Linked DNA regions of Adhaeribacter radiodurans. The protein of the gene in region 2 interacts with the protein of the main gene of each other region in a pairwise test. Links are inferred from orthologs where the notes say so. Each region holds a gene or a part of one and is shown on either strand. Other genes may lie near its edges.

Region 1 (4,484 bases), 1.8 Mb from region 2 along the record:
GATAAATAGGTAACAAAAGCAAAATCGGAGAGTGCCCGCGAAATTCCTACCAACTGCACTCCAGCCCAAGCTGTAATTACTAAATTAGCGTGTTGCAGCATAGCCTGCATTCGGGCCCGATCGTGAATGGGACGGCGTTCGCCCAAGGTAGAGGCTTCGTACAAAGCCAGCATTTCATTTAAATCTATTTCATTTCCAGTGCGGTAAGTAATAAGTGGACTTGGCATTTTGCAAGATAATTTATAAGAAGAATCCGGTTTCTGTATTCAAATAAAGGATATTTTAGATAAACTTACTCACCTTCTGTAAAGGAAATAAAGTAAAGTTAGGATTAAGCGATTTCAATTACATTAAAGATTGATTATGGAAATAGTAAATAGTAGTCACTTATTATTCTCAGATTAAATTTTATTTCTAATCGTACTTCAGATTTACTAATTAAACCGCATAAAAAAGCCTTCTGTTCTTTGCAGAAGGCTTTTTGAATTTAATCACGTTTATTTTTCAACAACTTGCGTAATTCAGCGAGCTCATCGCGGTACTTGGCAGCTTGCAGGAAGTCTAGCTCTTTGGCAGCGCCTTCCATTTGCTTTTCCGTTTTCTTAATGAGCTTTTCGAGCTCTTCGCGCTTCATGTACTGTATTACTGGTTCCGCAGCAATAGATACTTCGGCAGGTCCGGCGTATACTTTCGGAGTTGGTCGGGCATCTGCCACCGCCGTTTGCTCAAATATTTCTTCTTTCGATTTACGTACCGTGGTTGGTGTAATACCATTTGCTTCGTTGTAAGCCATTTGCACTGCCCGTCTACGGTTAGTCTCATCAATGGTACGTTGCATAGAACCTGTCATGCGATCGGCGTACATAATTACTTTACCCTGGCTATTCCGGGCAGCCCGACCAGTAGTTTGAATCAACGAGCGCTGATCGCGGAGGAAGCCTTCTTTATCAGCATCCAGCACGGCCACCAACGATACTTCCGGTAAATCCAAGCCTTCGCGCAGTAAGTTTACCCCGATTAACACATCAATATGCCCCAAACGCAGTTCCCGTAATATCTCTACCCTATCTAAAGACTTAATTTCGGAATGGATGTATTTTACTTTAATGTTCAATTTCTCCATGTACTTGGAAAGCTCTTCGGCCATACGTTTAGTGAGGGTAGTAACCAATATGCGATCGCCCATTTTAATGCGTTCGTCAATTTCATCGAGTAAATCATCTACCTGATTTACGCTAGGTCTTACCTCAATTATGGGATCCAGCAGACCGGTTGGCCGGATAATTTGCTCAACTATTACCCCTCCGGATTTCTGAAGTTCATAATCGCCGGGTGTGGCGCTCACAAATAAGGTCTGCTTCATCATCGACTCGAACTCGTTGAAAGTAAGCGGACGATTATCCATCGCCGACGGCAACCGGAATCCCCACTCTACCAACGCAGTTTTGCGGGAGCGGTCGCCACCCCACATGGCCCGCACCTGGGGTGTAGTAACGTGGCTTTCGTCGATTACCATCAGGTAATCGTTCGGGAAATAATCTAACAAACAGAAAGGCCGCGCTCCCGGGCTACGCCGGTCAAAATACCGCGAATAGTTTTCGATACCCGAACAATAACCCAATTCCCGGATCATTTCCAGGTCAAATTCGGTCCTTTCTTTAATTCTTTTGGCTTCTTCGTCGCGGCTTTCTTTTGAGAAATACTCATGCTGCGCCATTAAATCGAACTGAATTTCGCGGATTGCCTGTTGCATAACGTCTTGCCCGGTTACGAATAAGTTAGCCGGATACAACGCAATCTGCTCTTCTTCGGCGATCATTTTACCTGAAGCCGGATCAATGCGCCGGATAGACTCAATCTCGTCGCCAAAAAAGTAAATTCGGTAAGCATAATCCGCGTATGCCGGGAAAATATCAACGGTATCACCTTTCACCCGGAAATTTCCACGGGAAAATTCGGCCTCGGTGCGGCTATACAAAATCTGGACAAACTGATATAGTAATTGATTGCGGCTTACGCGCCGACCGGGCTGTAAATAAATAACATTCTTTCCAAATTCTTCGGGGTTACCAATACCGTAAATACACGATACCGATGCCACCACAATAATATCGCGCCGCCCCGACAGTAACGATGAAGTACAGTGCAGCCGCAGTTTCTCAATTTCTTCGTTAATGGCTAAGTCTTTCTCAATAAAAGTATTAGAAGAAGCTATGTAAGCCTCGGGTTGGTAGTAATCGTAATACGAAATAAAATACTCCACGGCATTATTCGGGAAGAACTGTTTAAACTCGCCATAAAGCTGAGCGGCCAATGTTTTGTTGTGGCACAATACCAGGGTAGGTTTTTGCACCTGCTGAATAACGTTAGCTACCGTAAAGGTTTTTCCGGTTCCCGTGGCGCCTAATAATACTTGCGCCGGTTCGCCGTTTTGCACGCCTTCCACTAATTGCGCAATAGCTTTAGGTTGGTCGCCGGTGGGTTTATATTCAGAAGTTAAATTAAAATCCATGCAGATTTTTTAAAGATTTGTGAACATATTATAACAATTTACAACCTCTTAGAGTTGCTTGTCTTCTTAATTAAATCCTGATCTACTGCTCAATTAGTAAATTTTTTATAATTGTTTTAAGATAACTAATTTATTTACGCTAAACAGATTTTCTTTTCTCTATTGCGTGGTGCTGTTAATTAGCTTATATTGAAACAGCTACCATACTAATATTATAAAAACAAGGAAAAATATTTGAATAAACTACAAGTATATTACCGGTTACAGTCTGACTTTAAAGTAATTTTTAAAGCCTTCTTCTTTATCATGCCCCTAAATACAATACTCCGAACCAAATCAATCCAACTAAATGAAAACAAATTTACTTTATCTACTAAGCTTTTATTTTATCTCGGGCTGCGCGCCTACTCTCTCCCCTTCCTCCTACGAAGGAAGCAGCAATTATAAGCCAATTAATGAAACTTACACCGCCGGAAGAAGCGGCGTATCCCTGAGAAGAATCCCAAAGATTTTTGCTCCCGTATCTAAAAATATTCAGGTAGGCGATACGGTTTATGTATATGGCCGATTAAACCACGATTGGTACGTTGTGCGCCGAAACGGAAGAAAGTATTTTGCTCCTTTTAGAAATATTTATCAGTTCCGGACAACGGTAACCACCGCTAAAACTTACCAACCCATTCCTGATTCCTCTACCCTGCATCTTATTCATATTCCACTATTGGCTGAATAGGTTAACTTTATCTATACATCGTATTTCAAAACGCACCCGGTATAAGGCTACTTTTGCCATTGCTAAAGCCTGCCCATTTAGCTTGCAATTAGTAATGATAAAAGTAGTGCAATTTGACTCCACATCTATTTTGTGGCACAATATTTACTTATACTAATAAGTAAATATTAATCAATCGCTTATGCTTCTTCAATTACTCATTCTAAGACTAATATGTATAGTAACTTCCCAAAAGAAGACTGATTCTCAGGATCTTTTTATTTGAAGCTAATCGTATTAGAACTACTTTAAGATGAATCATCCCTATTTTTCCTGTATTAGCCGTGAGCAAAAGGCAGCTTTAGTACGAGTAAAAGGTAATTTCCTGGCCGATCGCCTCAACGGCGAACACCTGGTCTATCTTTTCAGTTTAGATACATTCTTTGTCGAAATCTGGTACCGCCGGGACAACTTCGAGATTGATTTGGTATTGAGTTTTAAAAGTGCCACTCTTTTAGAACCTTATCTGGAAAAAGTAAATTTTGATCAATTAATTGGTTAATACCATGAAAGAGTGGCAGTGGACCGTAGCCTTAATTGGGTTAAGTTGGGTAGTTGGGTTAGGCATTCAATGGTTAAGGGAGTACCGGCCATTAAAGCCGAATAAACGGCGTAAATACAAAAACTTATCATAAGTAAAGAAACGCTAGTATCAAGATAGCAGACGCCAGACTTTTCGCGGCTTAATATTTAATTATCAAAATACCGCGCAATAATCTCGCCCTGCAGGATAGTAAATTAATTTTGTACAATTACTTATTACGAAAAAGAAGTCATAAAAAAACCCATGCCAAAAGGATGGGCTTAGTATAATTGTAGTATAGTGTAAGATATTTTTATAATCTACCCGCAAGCGGTTGATTAATACTTGATTTCAATTTCGCGAACTATGCGCGGGTACGACGACTGGCAACTAAACTCCACATCCTGAAAGCTTTTAAACGAAATACTTTTATTTTCTTGCCGGTCGGCAGTTTTCAGGTTATTAACAATCAACACATTACTAAATTGGCCTCGATTTACGCCGCTACTATCAAATACCGGTTGCGATTTACCAATTACATGGTTACTGGTAATTTCTACATAATACGCTTGTATACCACATCCGCCCCGGCAAATAACACGGCCACTAATTAACTCAACTGTTTCGTCTGGAGTGCAGGCAAACAAAAGGCAAGTACATCCAATTAAAAATATTAC
Region 2 (8,997 bases):
TAGGAAAATAACGGGTAATACTTTGTATAAAGCAATGGAGCGATAAACCAGAGGATTAAAGCTGCCCAAAAACATAGCCGTATACCGGCCACTCCAGTTTTGCCGAATGGCTAATTGAGCTTGCCAGGGTCCTTTCGCTATAACCAGGTTAGTTAGCCAGAAATCATCGGCCGATGGGTGACAAAAAGCGGCTAAAAGCAAAAAAGGCAGCAACGCTAAACCGAGTACGAGTAAAGCACCATTTACGCTTACTAATCGATTTAATTTATTAGCTAGTAATGAATAAAACATGCCGCAAACTGCTTCCTTAAGTTCGGGCAAATCTAAAGCAATTTTGCAGGATTAAGAAGTAAGTGATTTTATAAAAGTGGGTTGATTAGGTTTAAAGGTATTTTACAACTGTTCAGCTTTTATTTAAACACGCCAAGTACATTATTAGTAAACAGAAATTCTCGTACCTAACTGAAAGTGTAGGACAGGTTTGGTTTTAATCCGTTCTATTTATTTTTTATAAAAACTTGCTTATAAGATTATAGAAATATCTGAAAACCAATGTTAATTAAATCTGAAATAAGTAGATTTAAATCCTTGCACTGATAACTTTCCTGGAATTTCTTATGTACGAAACACTGCTGCTTCAACTAGTCAATGGTATTGCCACTATTACTTTAAACCGGCCTGAGGTTTATAATGCCGTTAATGAAAAGCTTACTTATGAGTTACAAGATGCTTTAAAACAGATTACCCGAAGCCCCGAAATCCGGGTGCTGGTTTTTACAGGTTATGGTAAAGCTTTTTGCTCGGGCCAGGACTTAAAAGAAGCTTCCCAATTGGAGAACCAGTCTTTAGCAGATTCTTTGCATAAACGGTATAATCCTGTAATTAGGGCTATGCGGGAATTACCAAAACCAATTATTGGCAAATTAAATGGAGTAGCGGCCGGGGCTGGTTGTTCCTTGATTTTAGCCTGCGATATGATAATTGCTTCTGAAGCGGCAAGTTTAAGTCAGTTATTTATAAATATTGGATTAGTGCCCGATTCAGGTTCTTCGTTTTTTCTGCCGCGTTTAGTAGGAAGCTTAAAGGCTTTTGAATTATGTACCCTTGGTACCAAAATTACGGCGCACGATGCTTTAGAATTAGGCTTGGTCAACCAGGTAGTAACCGCCGAAGCGCTGGATAAAACTGTTCAACAATTAGCCGAACGGTATGCCGCTGCTCCTACTAAAGCCATTGGTTTAATTAAAAAAATGATACAAAAGTCGGGTAGCGCAACGCTAAACGAAATGCTCGATTACGAAGCGCATTGCCAGGAAATTGCCGGACAATCTGCTGATTTCCGGGAAGGTGTAACTGCCTTCCTGGAAAAAAGAACAGCTAACTTTACGGGGAGTTAGTTATTGTAAAGCTCCTAAAACGTAATAAAAATTGCTGCGTATAGAGTTAAAAAATTGTATAACCGAATAAAACTATGAGAAAATTAACTATTGGCAGCCTGCTTGCCTTTGCTTTAATAACAGGCTTTGGCTGTAACTCCAACAAAAGCAACTCCGAAAACGCAACTGATGCAACCTCAACAGATGCTTCTTCCAGTGCTGATTCCGGTAGCATGACTTCTTCGGATACTACGGCCAGCTCTAATATGAATGCTACGCCAACCAACCAGTCAGCTAATGATTTTATGCTGAAAGCGGCTAGCGGTGGTATGATGGAAGTAACGTTAGGTAAACTGGCCCAGGAAAAAGCCAGTAACGCCGATGTAAAAGCATTCGGTCAGAAAATGGTAGAAGACCATAGTAAAGCAAATGCAGAACTAAAAACGCTGGCGGCTTCTAAAAATGTAACTCTGCCTGTAGAATTGATTGCGGAACACCAAAAGCATGTGGATGCCATGTCGAAAATGTCGGGAGCGGATTTTGATAAGCATTACATGACCATGATGGTTGAAGATCATCAGAAAGATATTTCTGAATTTGAGGAAGCTTCGAAAAACGAAGATGCCGATGTTAAAGGATTTGCTTCTAAAACGCTTCCTGTTTTAAAAATGCACTTAGAAATGGCGCAAAAAGCAAACGCTAAAGTGTCTAAGTAAACGAAGTAAACGTGAATTAGTAAATAAAAAGGCCGAAGCTTGAAAGTAGCTTCGGCCTTTTTATTTACTAAATTTAGAGTAACTACTTAGAAGAAACATTGGTAACTTCTTAAAAAAATAGAACTCCTTTACCTAATCTAGAAGCTTACCAAGGTTTAATTAATAGTACGTTTATGGCTCTTTTAGTAAAATAGTACGTTATGATTACCGTTATCCAGGTAAGGCGTCACCTCTTCTTCCGGAATAAGTTTATAAGTGGTGTTTAAAGTATCTTCGTCGCTATTATATTTTGTAATTTCCAGTAAATACTCGTTTTCCATTACGGTTCTATAAACCGAGTAAGTAGTAGGTATAAAAGCCGGATTGGAAGTAGCATCATCGTTGGCTAAAATACCTAATGCTACCTGATCCAAATGATCAACCACATAAAGCTCTCCGCTATCTGTGGTGATTAAATTTAACTGGGTCGTGTCCTTCATCTCAGCGTTTCTCCTCAACAATATAGTCTGACGGAAGTGTAATTATTTTTACTTGAAAGTTATACTGCAAAGTAAATTCTTAACTGTTACGGAGAAAACTTTTTTTGGATTTAATTTTTATTTTTTATCCTGCAATAACCAGAATAGGTATCACATTTTACTTATTCAGTATAAGATAGTGAATAAGTTATTGATTTACAATAAAATATAATAGGAGTTTTAGCCCGGAAAAATCTGTTTTAATTGCGGGAAATTTAAAGTAATAAGACAAAATTAATAATAGTGTTTACAATGAGGAACTTAAGCGCCATAAAAAAATCCTTCCCGGTTGGGGGAAGGATTTGAAAGATTGACTTACGGTGATATGAAAAGGTACTGTATTCCCATGCCTTTATAGGACTTAACTCCGTCATATTAAATGTATTGGCTGGTGCGCAGTTCCTCACGCAGAAAACGCGCAGTATAGCCCTTATCGCTGGCTGCTACTTCTTCGGGTGTGCCTTGTGCTACAATAGTACCGCCCCGTTCTCCGCCTTCCGGGCCAATGTCAATAATGTAATCGGCCACTTTAATCATATCTAAATTGTGCTCAATGAGCAATACAGTATTGCCTTTGTCTACGAGCCGGTGGATTACATCCGATAAATGCTTAATATCTTCGAAATGCAATCCGGTGGTGGGTTCATCCAGAATGTAAAATGTTTTACCGGTGTCTTTTTTAGCTAATTCAGTTGCTAGTTTTACCCGTTGCGCTTCGCCGCCCGATAGGGTAGTGGCTTGCTGACCTAAAGTAATATAGCCCAATCCTACTTCATGTAATATTTTAATCTTCCGCAAAATGCGGGGTTGGTTATCAAAATACTCCACTGCTTTTTCTACCGTCATGTCCAATACATCGGTAATCGATTTTCCTTTAAAGCGTACTTCTAACGTTTCGCGGTTGTAACGCTTGCCTTTGCAGGTTTCGCAGGGTACATACACATCTGGTAAAAAATTCATTTCGATGGTGCGCATACCGGCTCCTTCGCAAGTTTCGCAGCGACCGCCTTTTACATTAAATGAAAAACGACCCGCCGAATAGCCCCGGATTTTGGCTTCGGGTAATTGGGCAAATAAAGCCCGGATATCCGTAAAAATTCCGGTGTAAGTAGCTGGGTTGGAACGTGGGGTACGACCAATGGGCGACTGATCTACTTCAATTACTTTATCAATGTGCTCTAATCCTTCTATGGCCTTGTAAGGCAAGGGGTCGCGTTTCGCGTTAAAAAAGTACTTGTTCAGAATAGGGTATAAAGTATCGTGGATAAGCGTAGATTTACCGCTACCCGAAACACCCGTAACTGCAATTAATTTACCCAACGGAAATTTTACCGAGAGATTTTTCAGGTTGTGCCCGGTCGATCCTTTCAATTCTAAAAATTTACCGTTGCCGGGCCGTTTTTCAGTGTGTACCTCAATGTGTTTCTGGCCGCTTAAATACTGCGAAGTCAGGCTGCCGGAATTAAATATTTCAGTAGGTGATCCTTCGGCTACAATATGGCCCCCGTGAATTCCCGCACCCGGACCAATATCTAAAACGTGATCAGCGTGCAGAATCATGTCTTTATCGTGTTCTACTACAATTACCGAGTTACCAATATCGCGGAGGTTTTTGAGGGCATTAATCAGTTTTTCGTTATCGCGCTGATGTAAGCCAATGCTGGGTTCATCCATAATGTACAACACCCCCACTAACTGCGTTCCAATTTGAGTGGCCAGCCGGATGCGCTGCGACTCGCCGCCCGATAAAGTACGAACTGAGCGGTGTAAGTTCAAATATTCCAAACCTACATCGAGTAAAAACTTAATGCGTTTCCGGATTTCTTTGAGTAATTCGCGGGCAATTAAATTTTGACGGTCGCTTAAACGGTCTTCCAGGTTTTGAAACCAATCAGCTAATTTACCAATATTGAACTGCGCCAATTCGCCAATATGCAGACCATCAATTTTAAAATGTAAAGATTCTTTTTTGAGTCGGTAGCCTTGGCATTCAGGGCACACGCTGGTTTGGGTATATTCATTAATCCAGGTACGAATAGCATCTGAATCAGAATCCATTTGCTTGCGCAGAAAATTAATAATACCCTCGAACTGCGTGATAAAGTTCTGACCTTTGGCTTTTACGATTATATCTTCATCAATACCATGGAGTAATTGGTTCAATACCGAAGCTGGGATGTCCTGAATGGGCGTGGAAATACTCAGCTTGTTTTGCTTCAGGATGGTTTGAATTTGGTTAAATACCCAGATATCACGGAATTCGCCGAGGGGAGCTATCCCACCGCGACTAATACTTAACCCTTTATCCGGAATAATGGATTCTTCGGTAATTTCCTGAATTTCGCCTAAACCATTACAGGTGGGGCAGGCACCGTAAGGGGAGTTAAACGAAAAGGTATTGGGGGCCGGATCGTCGTAGGCAATGCCGGTAGCCGGGTCCATTAAATGCCGCGAAAAGAAGTATGTTTGGTTGGTATCCGGCTCCAGAATTGTTACGGTGCCTTTGCCATGCGTTAAGGCGTTTTGTACCGAACTGGAAATCCGGTAACGGTCCTCGGTATTTACAATTATTTTATCAATAACAATTTCAATATCGTGAATTTTGTAACGGTCTACCTGCATTTTGGGCACCAACTCCATTAAGTCGCCGTCTACGCGTACGCGCACAAAACCCATTTTTCGAATTTGCTCAAACAATTCCCGGTAATGACCTTTACGGCCTTTTACTACCGGAGCCAGAATAATCAATTTCTTTTTATCAAAGTTGTCGAGAATGTGATTCACAATCTGGTCATCCGACTGCCGGATCATGCGCTCGCCGGTTACGTAGCTAAAAGCTTCGGCGGTGCGGGCATAGAGCAGACGCAGAAAATCGTAAATTTCGGTAATGGTGCCAACTGTAGAGCGTGGGTTGCGGCTGGTTGTTTTTTGCTCAATGGAAATAACCGGGCTCAAACCCTCAATTTTATCTACGTTGGGCCGTTCCAGGCCACCCAAAAAAGAGCGGGCATAAGCCGAGAAGGTTTCCATGTAGCGGCGTTGTCCTTCGGCGTAAATAGTATCAAAGGCCAACGACGATTTGCCGCTGCCGCTAATGCCGGTAAACACCACCAGCTTATTGCGCGGAATCTGCAGGCTTATATTTTTTAAATTATGCTCCCGAGCACCATAAACTTCAATTAAAGGTGCTTCGGTAGTAGTGGTAGTTTCGGTAGTTTCCGCCGTAGCGGTACCATTATCTATAAGGGAATTTGCTTCTTTTTTTGAGGCCATTGCAGGGCTTAATTAATCCGCAAAGATACGCAAAAACAAGCGTATTAGCAGGTTAAGGTTAATCTTATCTTAACTAATTTTCAGCCCTTTTAGTTTAATTTAAATGCGTTGTTCTGTAGGCGTAAAGTAGAGGCGGCTATCCTCATTTTCTTAAATTTTTATTTTTTAATGTTGGAAATTAGCCGGGATTGAGGCTTGTTTATGTGCGGCAGGAACTAGCTGACTAGCATGGCGAAAACCTGCTAAAAGCCGTTTGTGAAGACACAAACTGCGGCATCAGAATTACAGCTTTAGAATAGAATAAGACTTTCACTAAAGTGGACAATGTTGTCGCTGCCCATGAACAGAACCACTGATTTTCCCGCCTAGTGGCATTCAGCGCCATGGTTTGTGTCTTCGCAAACAGCAATATCTGCTTATCAAATAAACTTAAAATTTAAAAATGCTGGCTTCCAAGTAGCTATCTTAATCACGCGCGGAGTTTACCGGGGCCTGCGGAAGTTGCAGAGAGTAAATGGCTGTAGTATCGGCTACCGTTAATTTGTACCCTTTCAACCACGGATTATGTAATCGTAAGGTTTTATAATTAATACCTTGTTCCAAGGCAAACTGTGGTAAATCTTCTATGGTAGAGTTTATGGTTATAGAACGAATAGGTACCGGAGGATAAGCATCTGCTTGCATCAGGTCAAAACCATAGCGCTTAGGGTTTTCCATTATTTCTTTTAAGGCTAAAATCCGGAATACATACCGCGAGGTTTCTTCGTTCAGGTACAAATCGTAGTAAGAAGTAACTTTTTGAGTTTTAAGAGCCGCTTGTAAACCTCCCATTCCCCGGTTATACGAGGCGGCAGCGTTAGTCCAGGAACCGAAGCGTTGCTTTGCTTTTTTAAAGTAACTACTGGCCGCAATGGTCGATTTCTCGAAATGATACCGCTCATCTACTTCGTTGTTAATGGTTAGCTTTAATTCCCGGGCCGTAGGCGGCATAAACTGCCAGACCCCTACAGCGCCTTTCGGTGAAATAACATTACCGAGTAAACTTTCGGCCAGAGCTACGTACTTAAAATCGGCGGGTAAGCCGTTTGCTTCCAGCAATCGTTCCATTTCGGGTAAGGAGCGCTGCATGCGTTTTAAAGCGAGTAAAACATTTGAATGGAAGTACGCATTTGATTGTAGTTCCCGGTCCAAACGTTCGGCTACGTCGGGTATTTCTAAGGGTACGGGTTCGCCGGCAAACGTTAAGCTTTTAGGTAATGGAAAAGGCCGATGCCCCAAATTAGCTAGCTGATTGGGGTTTACCTGCTGGCTGCATAAATTTACTACGCCTAACAAACAAGCCAGAAAAAATAAGTATTTGAAGTAAGGAGTGAGGTATGCCATGCGTAATATCTTTACTAGTTCGGAGTTTTAACAACCCGGTTCTTCAGAGGTTGGTTCTGATTATTAAAGGTTTTTACTTAATTGTAATTAGCGTGTCGGTGGTGTTTTAGGATGAGTTTTTAAATTTTCTAAATATTTATAAAGTTTTAGGTACTCTTTGTTGTCAAGAAATTTGGGAGAAATAACAATTCTATAACTGCTTCCTCTGTCGTTCAAATCAAAATTAACAATAGCTACATTGCCGTCTACTGGTGGTGAAGATGGTGTTTTATCCGGAGAAATATTAGGTTTATCATCTAGTCGAAAGAGGTTTTTTGTTAATCCAAAAATAATATCTTGCTGAGCCGGTGTAAGCTTAATTTTCTTAGTATCTACAATTTCCTTAACAATATTTATAGAGTCAGGTAAGTTGGTATCAGTTAAATGCACGTATTGAATAACATAAAGATGATTTTTTTCAAAATCAATCTGCTTATCTGCCGCTTCATCATAATAACGCCCTTCATTTTGAATAACATAAAGCCATCCACTATCCTGTCCTAATTTGTTTTTATCAACTTTGGCAAGATCTTCTTTTTTAATAAATGGAAAAGGATAATGTTGAAGTTCTAAACTAATGTTGAAATCATAGAATTTGTACTGGGTATTAGTTTTATCTTGTCCTAAAACTGAAGAAGATTCTTGAATAAAAAATATAATTATAAGCAAGTAAAAGTTTGATAGCTTCATTTATATTTTAAATTCTGAGAACTATAAGCTTATTAGCTATTTATTTATATAGCTTGATTTATCTTAAGTAACTGGACAAAACTAGTTTAATATACTGGATGTCGAGATCAACAAAATATTGCATTTATATACTGTTACTTATACCCACAAAAGTCTAATATCTAATATCTTGATACTTTTGTCTCTTTACTTATTAGAAGTTCGGTGATAGTAAATACTTACCGTAGAAGTCGTCGATTACTTTAACCGCATCGGTGGCATTATCAACCAGGTGCACCAAATTTAAATCTTCCGGGCTGATGTTATTTTCACTGTGCAGCATTACGTCTTCAATCCAGTCGAATAAGCCCTGCCAGTATTTTTTGCCTACCAGAATAATCGGGAATTTGCCAATTTTTTTGGTCTGAATCAAAGTAATCGCTTCGAATAGTTCGTCGAGGGTACCAAAGCCGCCGGGCATTACCACAAAACCTTGGGCATACTTTACGAACATAACTTTCCGCACAAAGAAATAATCAAAATCAAGAATTTTGTCGTGGTCAATGTAAATGTTGTGCGATTGTTCAAAAGGTAATTCAATGTTTAAGCCCACCGATTTGCCACCTTCAGAATGAGCGCCTTTGTTGCCGGCCTCCATAATGCCGGGCCCTCCGCCCGTAATTACGCCGTAACCGTGGCGCACGAGCTTGGCGGCAATTTCTTCGGCTATTTTGTAATACGGATTTTCGGGCTTCGTACGCGCCGAACCAAAAATAGACACGCAGGGCCCAATGCGGGAAAGTTTCTCAAAGCCTTCTACAAATTCGGCCATTACTTTAAAAATCTGCCACGAATCGGCAATCCGGATTTCGTTCCAATCTTTATCTACGAAGGCACGCCGGATTTTACTATCGTCGTCGGAAATGGTGCGATTGTCTTTTAAAGCCTGTTGTTTTGCTTCTTTAACCGACTTAGCTTTATTATCGTTAATCTCCGGTTGAATAATGGTTTGGCCGCTACCTT

What was found. Proteins that work in one complex are often made in the same cells at the same time.
Region 1: the proteins of uvrA (region 2) and uvrB interact in binary tests that used the Escherichia coli proteins (3 or more experiments, as listed by UniProt). The link is inferred for Adhaeribacter radiodurans from one-to-one orthologs.

What each region holds. Positions count from the first base shown.
Region 1 is NZ_CP055153.1:6,699,062-6,703,545, reverse strand. Bases 1-2,911 are described here. They hold uvrB (excinuclease ABC subunit UvrB), read right to left. Parts: upstream 2,513-2,911; coding sequence 488-2,512; downstream 1-487. Other genes in these bases: HUW48_RS26345 (SH3 domain-containing protein), read left to right, coding at 2,862-2,911; HUW48_RS26355 (GNAT family N-acetyltransferase), read right to left, coding at 1-227. Also shown: more of HUW48_RS26345, read left to right, coding at 2,912-3,245; HUW48_RS26340 (hypothetical protein), read left to right, coding at 3,538-3,786; HUW48_RS27420 (hypothetical protein), read left to right, coding at 3,791-3,919; HUW48_RS26335 (hypothetical protein), read right to left, coding at 4,146-4,454. UniProt on the Escherichia coli protein: The UvrABC repair system catalyzes the recognition and processing of DNA lesions. A damage recognition complex composed of 2 UvrA and 2 UvrB subunits scans DNA for abnormalities.
Region 2 is NZ_CP055153.1:4,942,468-4,951,464, reverse strand. The notes cover bases 2,786-6,259. They hold uvrA (excinuclease ABC subunit UvrA), read right to left. Parts: upstream 5,884-6,259; coding sequence 2,986-5,883; downstream 2,786-2,985. Also shown: HUW48_RS19655 (DUF6056 family protein), read right to left, coding at 1-291; HUW48_RS19650 (enoyl-CoA hydratase-related protein), read left to right, coding at 618-1,397; HUW48_RS19645 (DUF4142 domain-containing protein), read left to right, coding at 1,472-2,092; HUW48_RS19640 (hypothetical protein), read right to left, coding at 2,275-2,571; HUW48_RS19630 (lytic transglycosylase domain-containing protein), read right to left, coding at 6,349-7,266; HUW48_RS19625 (hypothetical protein), read right to left, coding at 7,354-7,995; HUW48_RS19620 (LOG family protein), read right to left, coding at 8,189-8,997. UniProt on the Escherichia coli protein: The UvrABC repair system catalyzes the recognition and processing of DNA lesions. UvrA is an ATPase and a DNA-binding protein. A damage recognition complex composed of 2 UvrA and 2 UvrB subunits scans DNA for abnormalities.